2 regions of the Lysinibacillus sp. C5.1 genome follow, and region 1 is predicted to be linked to the other one. Evidence: riboswitches for the same ligand, from Rfam matches in the RefSeq annotation. Region 1 holds a riboswitch; the other holds the start of a gene.

Region 1 (7,584 bases):
ATTACAGAATTTGCTGATCGCCATATTGATGAATTATCAGGTGGGCAAAGACAGCGCGTATGGATTGCCATGGCATTAGCGCAGCAAACAGATATTTTATTTTTAGATGAGCCAACAACGTACTTAGATATTACGTACCAAGTAGAAATTTTAGATTTACTGACAGATTTAAATCGTAAATATGGCACAACGATTGTCATGGTGTTACACGACATTAACTTATCAGCACGTTATGCAGATTATATATTTGCCCTACATGAAGGGAAGCTCGTGGCAGAAGGACCGCCATCTGACATTATTACTAATTCATTAATTAAAGATATATTCGCACTCGACTGTATGGTAATCGAAGACCCCGTTTCGAACTCACCATCCGTCGTGCCAATCGGACGACACCACAACCACATTGACAGCATAGCGCTGAAAGCAAAATCATGCTAACGAAATCGCAAGCCGTTTTATTGACAAGACAAGGTAAATTTAACAGAAGTTTGACGCTTGTTTCATTTCCCTTGTCTTGTTTCTTTTCTCATCAAACAATGCCTCCTTTTATCAGGAAGTGGCATTGTTTGATTTAAATTTCCCCATGCATTGGGTCATTTTTACGCTTTGGCCCAATCATGTTAAATAAAATGTTTAAGATAATCGCTGTAACCGAACCACAGACGATACCATTTGACGTAAGAACCGATACGTATGATGGCAGTTCCTTGAAAATATCTGGAACAACCGATACACCTACACCAAGGCCAACTGCAATCGCAGCAATCATGGCGTTTTCTGCTGACTCATTCATAACAGGTACTAGCATGCCCATACCTTGTGTAATTACCATACCGAACATCGCCAACATTGCCGCACCAAGTACTGGTGTTGGAATAATTGTTGTGAGTGCTGCAATTTTTGGTAGGAAACCAAGTGCTACTAGTAAACCACCTGTGATGTAGATGACTTTGCGATTTTTCACGCCAGACATACGCGTAAGCCCTACGTTTTGTGAGAATGTAGTATATGGGAAGGCATTGAAAATACCACCAATAACAGAAGCAAGACCTTCTGAACGATACCCACGTGCTAAATCTTTTGAATCTAGTTTTTTATTGCAAATATCGCTCAGTGCAAAATAGACACCGGAAGATTCTACTAATGAAACCATTGCTACAAGCGTCATTGTTAAAATCGCTGTGGCATCAAATGTTGGCATTCCGAAATAGAACGGCTGAACCATATGGAATACGCCTGCATCTGACACAGGACTGAAATCCACTTTGCCCATAAATGCGCCGAGCACTGTACCAACAACTAAGCCAATTAAAATTGAAATCGCACGCACAAAGCCTGTAGTAAAACGGTAAACGACTAAAATAATTACTAATGTAATAAATGCTAAAGCAACATTAGAACCCGATGCAAAGTCTTCTGCACCTTGTCCACCCGCCATATTGTTAAGTGCAACTGGTAATAAAGAGATACCAATAATGGACACAACAGAACCTGTTACAACTGGCGGGAAGAATTTTACAAGCTTACCGAAAAAGCCTGCAATGACCATAACGATTAAACCTGATGCAATAATGGAGCCATAAATGTCTGTAATACCTTGTTCAGGGTTTGTCCCAATTGCAATAATTGGACTTACTGCTGTAAAGGTACATCCTAGAACTACTGGTAAACCAATACCGATAAATTTACCTGAATACACTTGAAGTAATGTTGCGATCCCACACATCATAATGTCAATCGCTACTAAATAAGTCATTTGCTTTGAATCAAAACCTAAAGCGCCACCAATAATAAGCGGAACTAAAATCGCACCTGCATACATCGCAAGTAAATGTTGAATAGCTAGCGTCGTTGACTTAAAGGCATTCATTACGCGCGATCCTCCGTTGCAAATGTTACTTTGCCGTCTTCTAAAGAATCCACAATTGCTAATGATTCAACGCGAACACCTTGCTCACGTAATAATTTACCACCGTCTTGGAAGCCTTTTTCAATCACGATGCCGACACCGACAACATGAGCCCCTGCTTGCGCTGCAATATCTAGTAAGCCTTTTACCGCTTCACCATTTGCTAAGAAATCGTCAACAATTAAAACATTGTCATCTTCACTTAAAAAATTACAAGATACTGAAATATCATTCGTTTCGTTTTTTGTGAAAGAATGTACTTTTGACGAATAGAGATTGTCTGATAATGTTAAAGATTTACGTTTACGGGCAAATACTACCGGTGCACCGATTTCAAGACCTAACATTACAGAAGGTGCAATTCCTGAAGATTCAATTGTTAGCACTTTTGTAATAATTTCATCAGAGAAGCGATTTGCAAACTCGTGCCCAATTTCTTTCATAAGCTGTGGATCGATTTGATGATTTAAAAAAGAATCAACTTTTAATACAGACGAAGATAAAACTTTACCTTCCTGCATAATTTTGTCATGTAATAACTTCATTGCTGCTTTTCCTTCTTTCATAAAATAATAAAAACGCTGAATACTTTGATTCCATTCATCTACGAGTGGAGCAAGGCATTCAGCGCAAAAACGTCGAAACTAATAGAAAACATCATCGCTAGTATGAGTTTTTCTAAAGCAATGCTACCCATAGTCGATTCATTTACGGTAAATCGGTAGAAACTTACGAGCCATATTCTCGCTATTATATGAGTGAAACAGTATTAAGCTGGTTGAACTTTCTTATTATAAATATCCATTTTTATAATTTCAATATGAATATGCATAATAAGCAGATGCATATCTTCTTTCGGCAGATGCTTATATCTACCACTGAAAAAAGTTTAAATTTTCGGAATTTAATGGTATTTACACATTATTTCATGGTAAACGTTCGTGTTTTGCAATCAATGCTCTGATTATATCAGACTATTTTCGACCTTGCTAGTCATTATTTAGATAAATGGAAAGGTACTGTCATAATGACGACATTTTTGTGAAATAACAGCGATGTACGAATTAATAGACTCGATTGATTGTGTAGCATATGATGCCAACCTTTCTTCGGTAAAAACTGTGGAATGACCACAGTTACTTGATAGCCCGTTTTCGCATATTGGTGTTCTACCTTATCAATAAATTTTTTTAAAGGTTGCGTAATGCTTCGATATGGCGAATAGTACGTAACGAGACGTATATCGGGTTGCCATGCCTTCCACTTCTCTTCAAAAGCTTTGGCATCAGCCTGATCAAATGCTACATAAAAGGCTATAATTTTTTCTACATTCAATGATTGCACATAATGCAGTGAATTTTCTACCACTTTCGTAATCCCCGCTACCGGTACAATAAAAACATTTCCATCTACTATCGGCAATGCTTCTCCATTTAGTCGTAGTTGCTCTCCGACTGCATTGTAATGTTGCTTAATGCGATGGAACATCCAAATAATCATTGGTAAAAAGATAAATACTGGCCATACTTGAGGTAATTTTGTAACAAAGAACATCATCGCCACTACAAAGGAAATGGCTGCACCTATTGTATTTATAACGAATTTCATCACCCAACCATTTGGCTTTTCACGCCACCATTTTCGCATCATTCCAGTCTGCGCTAATGTAAATGGTATAAAGACACCTACTGCATAAAGAGGAATTAAATGCTCTGTAGCACCATCGAACAACACAATAAGGACAATCGCTGCTAATCCGAGCATCATAATCCCGTTAGAATAGCCAAGGCGATCTCCACGAATTTGAAAAATTCTTGGTATAAAGCCGTCTCTTGATAAATTGACTGCGAGTAAAGGGAAGGCTGAATAACCCGTATTGGCAGCAAGCACTAAAATCATAGCTGTCGTACCTTGCACGATATAATAAAATACATTGCGTCCAACACTCGCTTCGGCAATTTGTGAGACAACCGTTGCCTGAGCGTTCGGTACAACTCCGTAGAAATAGGCTAAGCCCACAATACCAATAAACAGCACGGCTAATATACTCCCCATTGCTAATAGCGTTTTCGCTGCATTATTTGGTGCAGGGCTTTTAAAATTCGGGATAGCATTGGATATCGCTTCTACGCCCGTCAATGCCGAGCTTCCTGAAGCAAAAGCCTTTAATAATAAAAACAAACTAATGCCCGCAACTGGCGTCCCGATTTTTGGATGCAACTCAGCAGGAACTTGCCCCGTTGCGACGTTATAGATACCTATTCCAATAAGCATTAACATCACAACAACGAACAAATATACGGGATACGCTAAAACGGATGCTGATTCTGTAACACCACGTAAATTTAATAGTGTTAGGCAAATAACAAAAAACACTGCAATCGGTACATTATAAGCATGTAAACTTGGGAATGCTGAGGTAATAGCATCTGTCCCCGCAGAAACACTTACTGCAACCGTTAAAATATAATCAACGAGTAATGACCCACCCGCTACAAGACCTGCATTAACGCCTAAGTTTTCGCGGGACACTACATATGCTCCACCACCATGTGGATAGGCGAAAATAACTTGTCGATAGGATAACGTGAGTGCCACAAGTAGCACCACTACACCTGCTGCAATCGGTAACGAATACCAAAAGGCAACCGTACTTACTGTCATGAGCACAAGTAAAATTTGCTCTGGTCCGTATGCTACTGATGACAATGCATCAGATGATAATATAGCCAATGCCTTTGTTTTACTAAGCTTTTGTTCCCCTAATGCATCGGATCTCAATGGTTTACCGATAACATAACGTTTGAATGAGGATTTCATTTTTAACACCTTCTAGATTTTTAGAGTGTGTTTCGCCTTTCTAAATCAATTACACCTTTGCATAATCGCTCTTTCTAGCTACTGGGGCTTTGGGTGCCAAATGACAACAAAAAACGTCTACAAGTCATCACTAAATACGACTTGTAGACGTTGTAACGTCTGACAAGCTCCAACTTTTCTGCTCTTAACGCTTACGAGGTTAGCTGTCGGATTCGGGCCTGAGTAGCCCTACTCTTGTAAAGAGATTCACCCCAAGAATTGTAGAGACAATCCATCAAAATTGGGTCCCCCGCGTTTAGTTGCTTCAGCGATTTAGAAATTTGAAACTTTTATAATGATGTCATATTACGCCTGTATTAATAAAAAGTAAAGAACAGATTATACGGTTTTCGTAAATTTTTTCCTTATATGTAGAAGCCCATTACTGGTATACGTTTCGGATTATTTTTGCTGATTTCCATGGTTTTATCCGCGATTTAACTCATTTCAGCAGTGATTTCCCTTTGTTTTTTGGCAATGCTAAAAAAATTGAGCAAACTTCTTCACATTTTTCAGTTCTAGCTATAGAATAGTAGTATCATTATTTTCCTATAGGAAACTTTATTTCACTTACGATACTTTTTGAAACGAGGGAACAACATGGCCTATAAACCGATTAATAAGTCGGCAGCCGAAGCTGTTTTAGATGGCGACATAAAAGGCTGGCAACGGATTTTACCCTTTCTAGGTCCGGCATTTATTGCAGCGGTTGCCTATATAGATCCCGGCAACTTTGCCACAAATATTACGGCTGGCTCACAGTACGGTTATTTACTTCTTTGGGTTATTGCCTTTTCCAACTTAATGGCTGTACTAATTCAATCTTTATCAGCAAAACTTGGCATTGCAACAGGAAAGAATTTGCCGGAAATAGCAAGAGAGAACTTTTCTAAAAAAACTTCAATATTTTTATGGATACAGGCTGAACTTGTAATTATCGCAACTGATCTTGCAGAGTTTATCGGTGCTGCCCTCGGTCTATATTTATTATTTAACATCCCAATGCTACCAGCGGCACTAATTACGGCAGTCGGCTCATTCGCCATTTTAGAGCTACAACGCAGAGGTTTTAGAGCCTTCGAAGCTGGTATTTCTGGTATGGTGCTAATTGTAGTGCTCGCATTTGCGTTCCAGACATTTTTAGCCCAACCAAATTGGGGTGAAGTGACACTCGGAATGCTGACACCACATTTCGATGGAGTCGATTCCCTATTACTTGCAACAGGTATTTTAGGAGCTACTGTTATGCCGCATGCAATCTATTTACATTCTTCTTTAACACAAAATCGCGTTATTGGTCGTAATGATAATGAAAAACGACGTATTTTCCGTTTCGAGTTTATTGATATTGTAATTGCAATGATTATTGCCGGCGCGATTAATATGAGCATGCTGATTATTGCAGCAGCGGTGTTCCATACGCAAGGATTAGTAGTTGAGGATTTAGACATTGCCTATAACGGATTACGAGATGCACTTGGCCCTATGGCAGCCGTTTCTTTCGGCCTTGGTCTTCTTATTGCAGGACTTGCAAGTTCTTCAGTCGGTACACTAGCAGGAGATGTTGTCATGCAAGGCTTTATCCAGCGTAGAATTCCTCTCTATTTGCGCAGAGCCATTACAATGATTCCACCATTGGTCATTATTGCATCTGGCGTCAATGCAACCTATGCGCTTGTATTAAGCCAAGTCATCCTGTCATTCGGTATTGCCTTTGCGCTTATCCCGCTTGTGATGTTCACAAGTAAAAAGGACATTATGGGTAGCCTCGTCAATCACCGTATCACAACAATTCTTGGCTGGTGTGTCGTTGTCATCGTCGTAGCGTTAAATATTTACCTATTATGGGAAACGCTATTTGCTTAATAAAATAAAGATGAAATAATAGAAAAAGTGTTAAAGCGACTGCGTCACTTTAACACTTTTTGCTATGACAATTAGCTGTTACTGCGAGGTTCATTGTCAAATAGATGTGTACAACAAAAATAAAAACTGCCCTAACATTTAGGACAGTTCTCATTATTATTTTTCCACTTTTAAATCGCATTTTTGTAGTGGAATCATTTTTGTTTTATGTTTTATTTTATAGCCTAGCCACAGTATAACAAAGAGTGGGATACCAATATATGAAACAAGCACGCCATACCAGTCAATTGAATCACCCGTGAATGCTGTATAGTTTTGGCCAATGACAACAATCATACATACGGTGAAAGCAAAGAGCGGACCAAATGGATATAGCTTTGCCTTGTATGGTAGTAATTTCGGATCCAGCCCTTGTGCTTCAAACGCTCGACGGAAGCGATAATGGCTAAAGGCAATACCAAGCCATGCAATGAAGCCTGACATCCCAGAAGCGTTTAGAAGCCACATATAGACAACGCCATCACCAAAAAATGATGCTAAAAATGCTAGACAGCCTACTGCCAATGTAAGCAGTAATGCATAAATTGGAATGCCACGACGGCTTAATTTTGTGAAAATTTTAGGTGCATGTCCATCTACCGCTAATTGCCATAACATGCGGGATGATGCATATAAACCAGAGTTACCTGCAGACAACATTGCAGTTAAAATAATTGCATTCATTAATGAGGCAGCAAAAGCAATGCCTAAGCGATCGAATACTAATGTAAATGGAGATACCGCAATATCTTCAGATAATAAACGCGAATCCGTAAATGGAATCAACATCCCAATCGCCGCAATAGCTAAAATATAAAATAAAATAATACGCCAGAAGACAGATTTTACAGCCTTTGGAATATTCTTTCCAGGGTCATCCGTTTCTCCAGCAGTGATACCTAATAATT
Region 2 (7,584 bases), 1.8 Mb from region 1:
TGGTTTTCCGTTAGGTGCTAATACAACCGCTGTAAAAGTATTTGAGGCAAAAGATGCAATTGCTAACGGTGCACAAGAAGTGGACATGGTTATTAATATTGGGGCATTAAAAGACCAAAACTTTGAATTAGTGCAATCAGATATTGCTGCAGTGGTAGAAGCGGCTAAAGGCAGTGCGATTGTTAAAGTGATTATCGAAACATGCCTACTAACCGAAGAAGAGAAAGTAAAGGCATGTGAACTTTCAGTGGCTGCCGGAGCAGATTTCGTCAAAACGTCAACAGGTTTTTCTACAGGTGGAGCAACAGCAGAGGACATTGCCTTGATGCGCAAAACAGTTGGTCCAGAGCTAGGTGTAAAAGCTTCTGGTGGCGTTCGCAGTTTAGAAGATATGCAAAAAATGGTCGAAGCAGGTGCTACCCGAATTGGGGCAAGCTCTGGTGTAGCGATTGTAAAAGGCTTAATTGCAGATTCTAATTATTAATGTTCACATCATTTAATAGCGGTCTTTAGAAAATAGTGTATGGGGGATTTCTCCGGTACACTATTTTTTTAATTACCACTAAAGACCGTACTTCCAATCAACCATCTATATTACGCTAACTTGTCTATAGAATAATTAATTTTTCCTTCTCATATACTCGAATGACGTAAATGCGTTTTGAAAGGAGGATTTTATGTTTACGCAATTTAAATATTGGCGGCCTTATATCAGTCCATTCGACCCTTGTAAACCGATTGAAGTCAAAAGTTATTCAACACCTCCGCAATTGTATATAGGCTTTCAACCACCTGGACTACCACAATTTCAAACTGCCAAGGAAGCGCTGAAATTTGGCACTTTATGGCCTCAATTTTTTAGCCCATATCCGAATCCTGAGAGAGGTGAGATGAAAGGTGAGTAAAAAAATGCCACCAGAATTTTATGAGCTTCTCGAGGAAATTCAGGCCATCGATTTTGTTTTAGTTGAATTAAATCTTTATTTAGATACACATCCTCACGATTATACAGCGATCACACAATTTAATGAAAATGCTGAAAAAAGTATGCGCTTAAAAATTGATTTTGAGCAAAAATATGGACCACTCATGAACTTTGGAAGAAGCTATTCGAATTATCCGTTTAATTGGGTCGACACGCCATGGCCTTGGCAAGTGTAACATCTTATGAAAAATGTTTGGATTAGGGGGAAAGATGTTTGTGGTATTATGAAAAAAAGCTCCAATATCCAGTGAAAGTTAGTACATGTAACCCGATGCTTGCGAAATTTTTAATAGAGCAGTACGGGGGTGCTGATGGGGAGCTGGCTGCAGCACTTCGGTATATGAATCAGCGTTACACTTTACCTGATAAAGTAGTTGGTTTGCTGACGGATATAGCGACGGAAGAGTTTTCACATCTCGAAATGATTGCGACGATGATTTATAAATTAACGAAGGACGCCACGCCACAGCAGTTAAAAGAAGCGGGAATTGGTGATTATTATGTGAATCATGATAAAGCTTTGTTTTATCAAAATGCAGCCGGTGTGCCATTTACCGCAAGCTACATTCAGGCAAAGGGGGATCCCATTGCTGACCTTTATGAAGATATTGCTGCAGAAGAAAAGGCACGTGCCACATACCAATGGATTATCGACTTATCCGATGACCCTGATTTGAATGATAGTTTAATTTTCCTAAGAGAAAGAGAAATCATCCATTCCCAACGCTTTAGAGAAGCGGTCGAACTATTAAAAGAAGATGGTAACACAAAGAAAATTTTTTAAAATACGACATAAGGGATATTCGTACAGGTTTGCTTCTGTAACAAAACGTAGATGAGATAAAACTTAGCTGATAAGGCAAACGCTTGTGGATAACAACACCGTAGTGAAAATCAACGGTAAAGCAATAAAGTGTTAGATTATTGGTAGTCAATCTAACACTTTTTCTCATTTTGCTAATTAGCCTATTCAATATTGGAAAATTGCGCAATATCTTTACGATGACCAATCATGACTAAAATATCTTCTTGTTCAATTAATTGTTCTGGAGATGGAGAGATAATGATATCTACTCCTCTTACAATGGCAATAACACTGACATTGTATTTAGCACGTAGATCTAAATCGCGTAAATTTTTATTAGCCATTTTGGGAGGAATCATTATTTCTTCTATACTATAGTCTTTCGATAACTCAATATAATTTAACATATTAGGGGAGAGCAACTGATTTGCTACTCGCTCACCCATATCGCGTTCAGGATAAATAATCCAATCTGCGCCTACTTTATCTAATACTTGCCCATGTCTTTTCCCAAGCGCTTTAGCAATAATTTTTTTTATGCCAAGTTCTTTTAGCAATGAAACAGTTAAAATACTGGATTGCATATCGTTACCTATAGCAACAATGACACAGTCGAAATTTCCTATTCCGATGGAGGTTAGCGCCTTCTCTTCAGTCGTATCCGCAACGACTGCATGTGTTACATAAAGCTCGGCATCTTCAACCCGCTCCTCGTTAATATCGATTCCAAGCACCTGTTGGCCAGCTTCATGTAATCTTCTAGCAACACTTACTCCGAATCTACCTAAGCCGATGATGGCATATTGATTGATGGTCATAGTCGTTAGCTCCTCTTGAATTTAATTAACCGATCATTATATTTCCTTTTGGATGATGGAAAGCTTCTGGCTTTCGTCGTTTTGTAATAGCAAAAGCAATCGTTAGAGGACCAAGTCTACCAGCAAACATTGTTAAAATAATGAGTATACGACCAGCAGGCGTCAATTCAGGAGTTAGCCCCATGGAAAGTCCAACAGTACCAAAGGCAGATGTAGCCTCAAACAAATACATCATAAAACTATGTTTTTGTTCGGTAATGCTAAGAAAGATGGTGACAAACACCACAATGACCATCCCGCACATTGCCACGGTTAATGCCTTTAAAATGGTTTCAATCACAATTCTACGACGAAATAAAACAACATCTTCCTTCCCTCTAATTTGCGCCCAAAGCGTAGCAGCTAAAACGGCAAACGTTGTTATTTTAATCCCACCAGCGGTAGAACCAGACCCTGCTCCGATAAACATCAATAAAATAGTTAAAAACAATGTAGAGTGAGTCAAATCTCCGATAGGTAAAGTATTCGATCCAGCAGTCCTTGGTGTAACAGCCTGATAGAAAGAGCCTAAAATTTTACCCATTCCCGTTAAATCACCAATTGTTTTACTATTGCTATATTCAAATAAAAATATTAAAAGGGTAGAACCCACTGTTAAAATAACTGTGGCTGATAATACAATTTTAGAATGGACCGAAAGACGCTTTGTTTCACGATATTCATATAACTCATTCATGACGATAAACCCTAAACCACCAATTGTAATCAGCGCACAAATGGTTAACACAACAAATGGATCAGCTACATACGCTGTTAAACCTTGAAACCCTCCCATTAAGTCAAAGCCAGCATTATTAAAGTTCGAGATCGAGTGGAAAAAACCAAAGTAAATGGCTTTGCCAATCGGCATATCAAATGAAAATCGAATCGATAAGATAAGCCCTCCAATTAGTTCAATAAGTGCTGTAAATAACAAAATTCTTTTCACCAATTTCACAAGACCAGCCATCGAAATATTATTAAAGGCTTCTTTTAACAATAGCCTTTCTTTTAAAGAGATTTTTTTCCCTAACAACAAAAATAATAATGTTGCAAAAGTCATAAATCCTAAGCCCCCGATTTGAATAAGAGCCAGAATAACGATTTCACCAAACATTGTAAAGGTGTCTCCTGTATCAACTACAATTAAACCTGTTACACATGTGGCGGAAGTAGCAGTAAACAAGGCATTTAAAAAAGGTAGGCCATTTCCATCCTCTGTAGCAATCGGCAAAGTGAGCAAACATGCCCCAATAAAAATAATAATGGCAAAACCAAGTACAAGAATTTTTGGTGGACTTAAATAATGTATCAATTTTTTCATCGATGTCTCCTAACTGTTTACAAAACATGTGAGCCTTTCATATCCATATTTGGGCATAAGAAAAAGACCCTCATGGTTAGAATGTTGGATTGGGCATCACAAAAAAACTAATGAATGGTGGTCTTTATGACCTCCTTCGCTTTAGCCGACGAAGTTAGCTGACGGGTAGGATGGCGAAAGAGAACTCATCCCTTCTACATATGCAGAATTAACCCCAAAATATTGGGTCCTCCGTACTCACAAAAAATTTGAGATTTGGCTGTTATGAAATTGAATGGGATTATTTTACGCCCAACTAATATTTTTTGTAAAGCCCTTATTTAAAATAAAATTTCTTCACCTTATTGTTCACGTTAAAGCGCTATAAAATTCGGACAAAGTGGGTGTAAAAAATTCTCTGAACTATTTCGAATACTTTCTATTGACCGTTAAAAGACAATACGGTATAATTTTTTAGTACACAACAGTTAGTTATTAGCCTAATTCGATTGTGTATTGACGTGTGTTCGGAGGGAGGGAAAGAGAGATGTCAAAAACTGTCGTTCGCAAAAACGAATCGCTTGAAGATGCTCTTCGCCGCTTCAAACGTACTGTATCAAAAAGTGGTACAATTCAAGAAGTTAGAAAGCGCGAGTTCTACGAAAAACCTAGCGTAAAACGTAAAAAGAAATCAGAAGCTGCACGTAAACGTAAGTGGTAATTTAATTTCCCATTAAAAATCCCTACGTTCAAAACACGCAATTGTATGATTCACTGAGCAGACAATGATATACCTGGAATTAATTGCACTAGCGATTAATTCTGGGTATTTTGCATGATGCTCCATTTTGCGGTACATATTCGAAAAAAAGGCCGAATGAAGTCACTCAAGATTTCATTCGGTTTTTTCATATCCATTATCAACACAACTATTAAATCCATCCAACCGAAGATAAAAAACAACCTTTCATTAAAATTTCACTGTATAATAAAAATAAACAATATTTTGTGAAACTTATTACAAAGTCTCTCGTATATACAGTAGAGAAGCATGTTAGAAGGGAGGGAAAAAGATGCGACAAAAAAGGAGAATACTAAGCTATATCATCATCATTTGGATGACAGTTTTGGTAGCGTTTCCATTGACTACAGCTTTCGCGAGTAGCAAGGTTTACCACGTACCGATTCATGATGAAGTAGAACGTGGACTTCACGCATTTTTGGAACGAGCTTTTAAAGAGGCAGAAGAAAATTATGCAGAAGCGATTGTACTGGAGATACATACGCCGGGTGGATTCGTCAATGCAGCTAGTGACATCGCCATGCTTATGGATGCCACAGAAATTCGTACAATTGCTTTTATTAACAAAGATGCGCATTCCGCTGGTGCTTTTTTAGCCTTACATGCAGATGAAATATATATGGTACCAAATGGAACAATTGGCGCAGCGGCTGTCATCGATTCAGTGGGGAATGCAGCGGACAATAAGGCGCATAGTGCGTGGTTAGCACAAATGCAGGCAGCAGCCGAAACATCTGAACGTGACCCGAAATATGCATTAGCAATGGCTGATCCAAAGATTAATTTGCCAGAATATCGTGCTGGGGGAGATAATTTATTGACATTATCTGCTGCAGAAGCAAAAAAGGTCGGCTATTCTGAAGGAACGGTTGCTAACTTTCAAGAGCTTTTGGCGGTAACGGGGCTAAAAGGTAGTGATATTGTACCGATTGAGCCAACATTCGCTGAAAAAATTGCTCGTTTTATTACGAACCCGCTAATTATACCTATTTTGTTGTCCGTTGCTAGTTTAGGGCTTGTTATGGAGCTCTATTCGCCTGGATTTGGCGTTCCGGGTATAATGGGGTTGTCAGCTCTCGGATTATTTTTCTTCGGTCATATGGTGGCAGGCTTTGCAGGATATGAAACATTGTTACTTTTCATCGCAGGGCTAGCCCTCGTTATCGCAGAATTTTTTGTCCCCGGAGGCATTGTTGGTATTTTAGGTGGTGTGCTTATAATACTTAGCTTGCTGCTAGCAGGTGCGAATATAACACAAATGATTATAGCGATCGTTATTGCACTTGTAGTAGCCATAATAGGAATGGTGGTCCTGATGAAATTTTTCGGTAAAAAAATGCATGTTTTAAACAAGTTAGTGTTGATGGATGCAACAACGACGGAAGAAGGCTATGTGTCTAACGTTAATCGCACAGAGTTGTTAGGAAAAGTGGGGGTAACAATTACACCGCTTCGTCCTGCAGGTACAATTCGTTTTGTTAATGAGCGTATTGATGTAGTATCAGAAGGTGGCTACGTTGATGTAGGCAAAAATGTAGAAGTAATTAAAGTTGAAGGCTCACGCATTGTCGTGAGACAAACAGAAAAAGAGATGGAGGAATAACAACATGGGATTTGATTTAGCTCTAATGGGTCCAATTGTCGGGCTAGTCTTATTATTTATTGTAGTCGCTGTATTCTTTACTTTTGTACCAGTGGCGCTGTGGATTTCAGCTCTTGCAGCAGGTGTCCGCGTTAGTATTTTCACATTAATCGGAATGCGCTTACGTCGTGTCATTCCATCGCGTATCGTCAATCCGTTAATTAAAGCCCATAAAGCTGGCTTACCAGTAACTATTAATCAGTTAGAAAGTCACTATTTAGCAGGTGGTAATGTAGATCGTGTCGTAAATGCACTAATTGCTGCTCACCGTGCGAATATTGAACTAACATTTGAACGTTGTGCTGCGATTGATCTTGCGGGTCGTGATGTATTAGAAGCGGTACAAATGTCGGTTAACCCAAAAGTAATTGAAACACCATTTATTGCAGGTGTTGCAATGAACGGGATTGAAGTAAAAGCGAAAGCACGTATTACTGTGCGTGCTAACATCGAACGTTTAGTCGGTGGTGCAGGGGAAGAAACAGTTATTGCCCGTGTAGGTGAAGGGATCGTTTCTACAATCGGTAGTGCAACAAGCCATACAACAGTCCTTGAAAATCCGGATATGATTTCGCAAACCGTGTTATCTAAAGGCTTAGACTCGGGAACAGCATTTGAAATCTTATCGATTGATATTGCGGATGTTGATATCGGTAAAAATATCGGTGCGGAATTACAGATTGAACAAGCGCAGGCGGATAAAAACATCGCCCAAGCGAAAGCTGAAGAACGCCGAGCGATGGCGGTAGCAAATGAGCAAGAAATGATTGCCCGCGTTCAAGAAATGAAAGCGAAAGTAGTGGAGGCAGAAGCAGAAGTTCCGCAAGCGATGGCAGAAGCTTTACGCTCTGGTAATCTTGGTATTATGGATTACATGAATTATCGTAACATTCAAGCGGATACAGCTATGCGTGATTCTATTTCTAAAGTAAGCCTAGATAAATCAGAACCAAATGAACCGAACGTATAACATACGGAAAGGAGCGAGTGCTAACAAATGGAACAACTCATTTTATTTGCAATTATTGCCATAGTCAGCTCGCTTTTCGGAAAATTAAAAAACCCAAAAGAACAAAAGCCAATGCCCCCTTTCAATAAATCGGCGCAACCTTCCGCTTATAAGGAAGTAGATGAGCCGATGCAACATCAGCCAACGACTAAAAGGCAGAGCTTCGAGGATTTTGCACGAG

The links. A riboswitch is a leader RNA that binds a small molecule or an ion and turns the genes downstream of it on or off. The one in region 1 is predicted to bind cyclic di-AMP.
Region 2: linked by a shared signal. The riboswitch ahead of I5435_RS15060 (TrkH family potassium uptake protein) and the one ahead of I5435_RS01175 (APC family permease) in region 1 are both predicted to bind cyclic di-AMP.

Annotation. Positions count from the first base shown of each region.
Region 1 is NZ_CP066226.1:240,454-248,037, reverse strand. Features, by position in the region: gene I5435_RS01190 (ABC transporter ATP-binding protein) at 1-441, shown strand, start outside; gene I5435_RS01185 (nucleobase:cation symporter-2 family protein) at 575-1,873, opposite strand; gene I5435_RS01180 (xanthine phosphoribosyltransferase) at 1,873-2,457, opposite strand; purine riboswitch at 2,589-2,690, opposite strand; gene I5435_RS01175 (APC family permease) at 2,909-4,732, opposite strand; cyclic di-AMP (ydaO/yuaA leader) riboswitch at 4,907-5,052, opposite strand; gene I5435_RS01170 (Nramp family divalent metal transporter) at 5,372-6,637, shown strand; gene I5435_RS01165 (amino acid permease) at 6,794-7,584, opposite strand, start outside.
Region 2 is NZ_CP066226.1:3,083,282-3,090,865, reverse strand. Features, by position in the region: gene deoC (deoxyribose-phosphate aldolase) at 1-484, shown strand, start outside; gene I5435_RS15080 (spore coat associated protein CotJA) at 678-905, shown strand; gene I5435_RS15075 (spore coat protein CotJB) at 910-1,161, shown strand; gene I5435_RS15070 (manganese catalase family protein) at 1,200-1,769, shown strand; gene I5435_RS15065 (potassium channel family protein) at 1,952-2,608, opposite strand; gene I5435_RS15060 (TrkH family potassium uptake protein) at 2,634-3,971, opposite strand; cyclic di-AMP (ydaO/yuaA leader) riboswitch at 4,100-4,242, opposite strand; gene rpsU (30S ribosomal protein S21) at 4,498-4,671, shown strand; gene I5435_RS15050 (NfeD family protein) at 5,024-6,355, shown strand; gene floA (flotillin-like protein FloA) at 6,381-7,364, shown strand; gene I5435_RS15040 (hypothetical protein) at 7,392-7,584, shown strand, end outside.